One region of the Microbulbifer discodermiae genome, then DNA from elsewhere that is predicted to be linked to it. Evidence: predicted binding sites of a transcription regulator. Region 1 holds the regulator's gene; the other holds the start of a gene.

What was found. Region 1 encodes LexA, which represses DNA repair genes until DNA is damaged. Its sites were predicted from a motif close to ACTGTNTNTANANACAGT; they were not measured.
Region 2: the regulator LexA is predicted to act here: its motif matches at 1,422-1,439, upstream of imuA (translesion DNA synthesis-associated protein ImuA).

The regions. Positions count from the first base shown of each region.
Region 1 is NZ_JBFLAB010000004.1:26,763-30,170, reverse strand. It holds gene topA (type I DNA topoisomerase) at 1-547, shown strand, start outside; gene AB1S50_RS02185 (DUF6586 family protein) at 544-1,032, shown strand; gene AB1S50_RS02180 (hypothetical protein) at 1,145-1,399, shown strand; gene lexA (transcriptional repressor LexA) at 1,485-2,090, opposite strand; gene AB1S50_RS02170 (LOG family protein) at 2,255-2,893, shown strand; gene AB1S50_RS02165 (TetR/AcrR family transcriptional regulator) at 3,394-3,408, shown strand, end outside.
Region 2 is NZ_JBFLAB010000001.1:28,063-31,470, reverse strand. It holds gene AB1S50_RS00110 (Y-family DNA polymerase) at 1-676, opposite strand, end outside; gene imuA (translesion DNA synthesis-associated protein ImuA) at 691-1,386, opposite strand; gene dcd (dCTP deaminase) at 1,618-2,187, shown strand; gene AB1S50_RS00095 (amidohydrolase family protein) at 2,216-3,408, opposite strand, start outside.

The DNA.
Region 1 (3,408 bases):
CGGCCCGGTGATAGAGTGCGATAAATGCGGCAGCGACATGCAGCTGAAGCCGGGTCGCTTTGGCAAGTATTTTGCGTGCACCAACGAGAACTGTAAAAACACCCGCAAGCTGCTCAAGAGCGGGCAGCCGGCGCCGCCAAAAATGGACCCGGTACCCATGCCCGAGCTGGCGTGCGCAAAAGTGGACGACCATTATATTTTGCGCGATGGCGCATCGGGACTGTTCCTGGCCGCCAGCCAGTTCCCGCGCAAGCGCGAGACCCGGGCACCTTTGGTCAAGGAACTGCTGCCACACCAGAGCGAGATAGATCCCAAGTACAGTTTTCTCTTTTCCGCACCCACTGAAGACGATCAGGGACGCGATACGGTAGTGCGCTTTAGCCGCAAGACCCAGGAGCAGTATGTGCAGTCCGAGGAGGACGGCAAGGCGACGGGCTGGCGAGCTTTTTATCGCGACGGCCGGTGGCAGGCGGAGGCCGGTAGCAAGAGTCCGGCGGCAAAGCGCAAGCCGGCGGCCAAGAGGAAATCGGCCTCCCGTTCCGGATGAGCAATCCCTATACCGGCACTGTAACCTCGGCGCTGCGCAAGAGCGAGCTGCTGTTGGCGGGGCGGCCGGCCCAGGGGTTGCAGGCCGCGGCACTGCGGGAGGCGGCACTGATGCAGCTGTGGAGGGCATACCTGGCTTATCTGGCAGAGCTGTCGTTTCAATTGCAGCTGGGCCTGGAGCCTCAATCCGCCGCAGAGCTGCAGCAGCGCCTGCAAGCCAGCGCTAAAGCCAGTGGGGAAGTGGCTGAGCTTATCGCCCTGGAGGAGGATCCCTGCAGCTGGTTGTCCCAGCTGTTGGCCTGCTGGCGGTTGCTGTGGCGCCCGGGGAAGGCTAACGCCGGGGCGCAGGTGGGTGTTGATCTTATTTCCACCGGTAATCGTGCGACGGCCAATCCCGAATCACTGAACGACGTTAGGTTGCGGGCCTGGCACCTGGCGTTGCAAGAGCTGGTACAGAGGCACCGGGCCCATACCGAGGAGTGGTAACTCCGCCGTCCGCTTTCCATCCCCAGAGTCTTTACACGGATCTGTCGTGAACGACTGCCCCCCCGTATGTTACACTGCCCCACAAGATGCCGTGTCAAAAGGGGAGAATTGCATGTCCTCCGAAACGTTTGAAATCATTGAGCTGGCCAATGGCGATATAGCGCTGCGCCGCGCCGGCCACAGGGAGGACCCGCTGGTGCGCATTCACTTTTCGGAGGAGAGTCTGCACTTTTTGCGCGAGCACAAAATCATCATTGCGCGCGCAATGCTGGAAGCGGGTATCGAGGCGGTGCAGAATATCGGCGATTCGGATGTGGACTTTATCGATGAAGAGGAAGTGGAGCCGGTCAACCACACCATCCATTGAGGGTGAACAATACCCGTCAGTACGGCATCCCGGCTAGGGAGCGCAAGGCAAGGGTGGGCGGACAGGCCGCCTCCACTTGTAAAGCTCAGGGGCTCTGTCGTATCACGCCTACAGCCAACCCTTCGATGGCAAAATTTTTGTCCCGCATGTCCACCTGGATCACGTCAAAATCCTCGTTCTCCGGCAGTAGCTGGACCATTGCCTGATTGCCTTTGCGCCGAAATCGCTTGACGGTCACCTCGTCCTCAATGCGCGCCACCACTATCTGGCCATTGCGTACCTGGTCAGTGCGCTGCACCGCCAGCAGATCGCCGTCCAAAATCCCCGCGCCGCGCATACTCATGCCGTGGACCCGCAGCAGATAGTCCGCCGGGGGGTGGAAAAAGTCTGAAGGCAATTCGCAGTAATCCTCGATGTTCTCCTCCGCCAGAATGGGATTGCCGGCTGCCACCCGGCCCACAACCGGCAAGCCTGGCTGGTAGTCGGGAATGCGGATTCCGCGCGAAGCACCGGCCACCATCTCGATAGCCCCCTTGCGCGCCAACGCTTTGAGGTGCTCCTCCGCCGCATTGGGGGAGCGAAAACCCAGTTCCTGGGCGATTTCAGCGCGGGTTGGGGGGTATCCGGTCTCGTCCAGATAGGACTTGATCAATTCCAGTACTTGCGCCTGACGGGCAGTGAGGTTGGTCATGTGATCACCTGTCGTGTTTCTGTATTTATATACAGTTGCTGTGATTATATACAGATTTGCCTGCTGCGCAATGTTTGGCGCCCGACGGCTAACTGCTGCTAAAGTGGAACGGGACAGGTTGTAAAATTTGCGTTTAATTGCGCGACAAGAAAGGAACTATAACAATGCTTGATGCGAAAATGCCCGAAGCGTGGCGCGTTCTGCGCATCCAATCGGAACTGGTGGACGGGATCGAGCGGCTGATTGCTCTGAACGGCGCCGTGACTGTTTTCGGTGGGGCGAGATTTACCGAGGATAGTGCTGAGTACCAACAGGCTGTCAGGTTGGGAGAATTGCTGGCCGCGGAGGGAGTACCGGTGATTACCGGTGGTGGGCCGGGTTTGATGGAAGCGTGTAATCGCGGCGCCTACCCCCAGAAGGGCAAGTCTATCGGTTTGAATATTGAACTGCCGTTTGAACAGTTACCAAACCCCTATCAGGATATCAGCCTGAATTTTCGCTACTTTTTTGTACGTAAATTTATGTTTGTTAAACACGCCGTTGGCTTTGTCGGCATGCCCGGGGGTTATGGAACTCTGGATGAGCTGTTCGAGGCATTGACCCTGGTACAGACGCAGAAGGTGCGGCGCTTTCCGATTGTGCTGGTAGGTAAAAGTTACTGGTCGGGACTGCGGGACTGGCTGGTGGACACGGTGCTGGAGCGCCACTGCATCGATGCCACTGACCTGGATCTGTTCAGAACTGTGGATACAGTGGATGAGGCCGCGGAGCTGATTCTCCATTATATTCGCGAGCGGGAATAGCAGTTCCCCACCAAGTGCCAGCGATCCATTGGTTGGCGGCGGGCCGCCAGCTGAGGGCGGAATTTGTCCGAAAAGCCACGGATGTTATAGCGGCAGCTCCAGTTGGTTTGTGACCTCGGCGGATATTGCATGCTGCCATTTGCGTGCACGGTTTCAGGCCCGGTGATGGCAGGTTCTGGTAGTGCACCTGTCCAGCCTTCAGAGCCCCTGTTCCTGTCCTGGCTTCCTGTGAGGCTCTTTCTATCCCGACTGCCCCTAACAGCTTGTTGAAAAGACCCTCCCTGGCTTTCCGCAACCCTGGTTTGCGACGCAGGTCCGCAAGCCCTCCACTACAAATCAAGCAGTTACATACTCGATTCGCGACCCGAACATCCCTGTTCGGGACAGCAGGCTGCGGGTGTTGATATTACTGCCCGGCGCCGCTAGTGGCCACAGGGTGGGCGGGTTATGCTAATCTGCATCAGAACCGAACAACTGTTTTAATTGGTGGTTTGAATTTCATGAGCCAGCCGGAC
Region 2 (3,408 bases), on a different contig from region 1:
GGCCGAAACGGCTGCCCACTTCCGACAGCGGAATCGCCAGCAACTGGCTGACCCGTTTGATACCGCAGGCGTAGAGCTTGGCCAGGGTCCGGTTGTCACAGTCGAGCAGTTTGCAGGGGGAGAAGCTGATCCACTGGCGCCACTGTTGCGGGCTGGGGGGGGTGCGGGTGTCCCGCAGCCACTGACTGTGCTCCGGCAACTGGCTGAGCATCCGTGCGGCACTGGGGCTGTGACCCAGACCCATGCGGGCGCTGATACGCATCTGCCGCAGCTCGCGCCGCAGTTGTTGCAACAGCGGCTGCAGGCCGCCCCTGGCTTTGAGACAGCCGCTCAGTTCCAGCTGCAGGCTGGCGTGTTGCATGTCGCCGTCGGCGATGGCGCCGGCCGCCTGGGGGGAGACCACCGGGGTGAAGCTGTAACCCCACTGGGCCAGTTCCCGCAGCAGCTGCGCCTCCCGCTCCGTGTCCCGGGTGAGCAGGGAGAGGTCGCTGCAGAGGGCGCAGGCGGTGGCGACGGTGAGACCGGTCTCGACACCGCGCTGCCGGGCGGGGCCGTTGGCATCCACCACCAGCTGTTTTTCCACCACCGCTTGGGGAAGCGTCTCTGTGCGGTTGTGCTGGGCGCGGGTAAGGGTTTCCAGGGGCAGCCTGGGGAACTGTATGCACAGCCAGAGCATGGTGATGGACTCCCTCAGTGCAGCGGCTGGTCGCGACGGATCAGGTCGGGACTGCGGGGCAGCTGCAGGCGCTGGCCCGAGTGTCCGCCCAGCTGTTTTAGCAGTTGCAGGGTGAGCTGTTCGCCGTCGCTGCTCAGCTGCAGCCGCAGGCTGGCGGGCGATGGCGCAGCGGCGCAGCTGCCGGGGCGAAAATGGAAGTGCAGACAGTCGCCCTGGCGGGCGGCTATCTGCAGGCGACGCAAATCCCTGTCGGTCGCTTCCCGGGATGGCTGCCAGCTGAGCAGCGCGCCACAGCAGCCGGCCTGCAGCGACTGCTCCATGGCCCAGAGCTGATCCCGCTGACCGCGGGGGTGCAGTATCAGCAGCCTGTCCAGCTGTACGCCGGCGGCGGCCAGTGCCGGGGCATAGGGGATATGCGGCGGGTTCACCAGCACCACCATCTGCCCGTCCCGGGTCAGCTCCGCCAGTGCGGGCAGCAGCAGGCTCAGCTCGCCGATGCCGGACTGGTCCGCCAGTAATTCGGTGGTGGCACCGCGGGGCCAGCCGTGTCCGCTGAGCAGGGCATCCAGGCTCCGGTAGCCGGTGGTAATGCCGTTGCGCGGGCGCCGCTGTTCATTGGCGGCCTGCCAGATATCTGCCCGGTCCAGCAGCCGGCGCAGACGCTGTTGCTTTAACACCTTGTTCTGTATGAGGTTTTCTGCACTGTTCACACTGACGTCCTCGCCTTGTGCCCCGGGAATAAAATACTATATTTATATACAGTAGTAACTGTTCTTTTATACAGTAGTTCATTCGGGGCGGCAAGCGCCGGGTGACGCTAGTGGCGGTGGCCTTCACCCGATCGGCAATTAGCCGCCGGCGCTGGCACTTTTGTGCCCGCCGCAAACCCGCTATGATTCGGCCTCTTTACTGGCCAGCAGAAGCGACTCGAAGGGGGCGGAGTGAGTATCAAGTCCGATAAATGGATACGCCGGATGGCCGAGCAGCAGGGTATGATCGAGCCTTTCGAGCCGGGCCAGGTGCGCCGCAACGGCGATGGTGAGCGGCTGATCTCCTACGGCACCTCCAGCTACGGCTACGATGTGCGCTGCGCCGGTGAGTTCAAGATTTTCACCAATGTCCACTCCGCCACCGTGGACCCCAAGACCTTCGACGAGAACAGCTTCGTGGATGTGGAGGGGGACTCCTGCATTATTCCGCCCAACTCCTTTGCGCTGGCGCGCACGGTGGAATACTTCCGTATCCCGCGCTCGGTGCTGACCATCTGCCTGGGCAAGTCCACCTATGCCCGCTGCGGCATTATCGTCAATGTGACGCCACTGGAGCCGGAGTGGGAGGGGCATGTGACCCTCGAATTCTCCAACACCACCAACCTGCCGGCGAAGATCTATGCCCACGAGGGCGTGGCGCAGATGCTGTTCTTCGAGTCCGATGAGGTCTGCGATGTGTCCTACCGGGACCGCGGCGGCAAATACCAGGGCCAGCGCGGCGTCACCCTGCCGCGGGCCTGATTCCCTCCTCTACCGGTGCCCGGAGTAATCAATTGATGGCGGTGCCCCCCGGCTGGTCCAGTGACACCGGCACTGAGGGGTGGAATGGCTCAATGCCCAGCGCGCTGTACAGCTGGTCCGGCCGGTAGAGGTTCTGCCCCTCGATCACCAGTGCGGTGCGGCGCAGCGCACTGATGTCCTCCAACGGGTTGCCGTCCAGCAGTACCAGGTCCGCGTCCTTGCCGACGGAAATAGTGCCCCCTGTGTTCAGTTTGCCCACCAGGCTGGCGGGCACCAGCGTGGCGGTGCGCAATACGTCTGCATTGGGGATGCCGGCCTTGGCGTAGAGTTCCAGCTCCCGCAGCAGGGTGAAACCGGGGATGCCGTCGCTCCCCGCCACCATCGGCACCCTGTGCTCGTGGAGCTTGCGCACCATGTTCAGCAACGCCTGGGCGGACAGGTCGTAGTCCTCCCGGTGCTCCGGTTTTACATCCAGTTCCGCGCCAATAAACTGGCGGCGCACATTGATGGGCAAATGATCGGCGATAGCGGCAAATTCCGGGTCCAGCTTACCTGGCTGGCGCAGCAGCATGGAGCTGAATACGGTGGTGGTGGTGTCCACGACTGTGCCTTTGCGGGCCAGCTTGTCCAGGAAGCGTGCCACTTCTTTGCTGTTTAAATCCAGTTCGTGGGCGTGTTCGCCGACTTCGGTAAAGCGCAGCCGTTTGCGTGTGTCTATGGCGCCCATGAAATTGAGAAACAGCATGTTGATATGCTGGATTTCGTCGAAGCCCGCATCCACTGCCTCCTCGGCGGTCATAAAGGCGGGGATATGGCCGGACAGGCGCAGACCGCGGCTGTGAATATGCTCGGCCAGGGGGGCTATCCACTCCGGTTCCATGGAGCTGTAGGTTTTGATCTGCATATAGCCGCGGTCGGCATACCAGTCGACTATTTCCTTGGCCTGCTCAAGGCTGGTGGTGGTCTTGCCCATGCGCATGGCGTTTTCACTTTCCCGGTCCATAAACCCGGCGCGATAGACATCGCCGCCGATTATCTGGCCGGAGGAGAAGAGCCGCTCGATGCGCATGATATTGTCGTGGGTGTTGCCCAGGTCCCTTACGTTGATCACGCCGGCGGCCATATTCAGCACACCATCTGTGGGGGAGAGGTGACTGTGCATGTCCCAGAGCCCGGGGATCAGGGTCCTGCCGCGCCCGTCGATACGGGTAATTCCGGGCA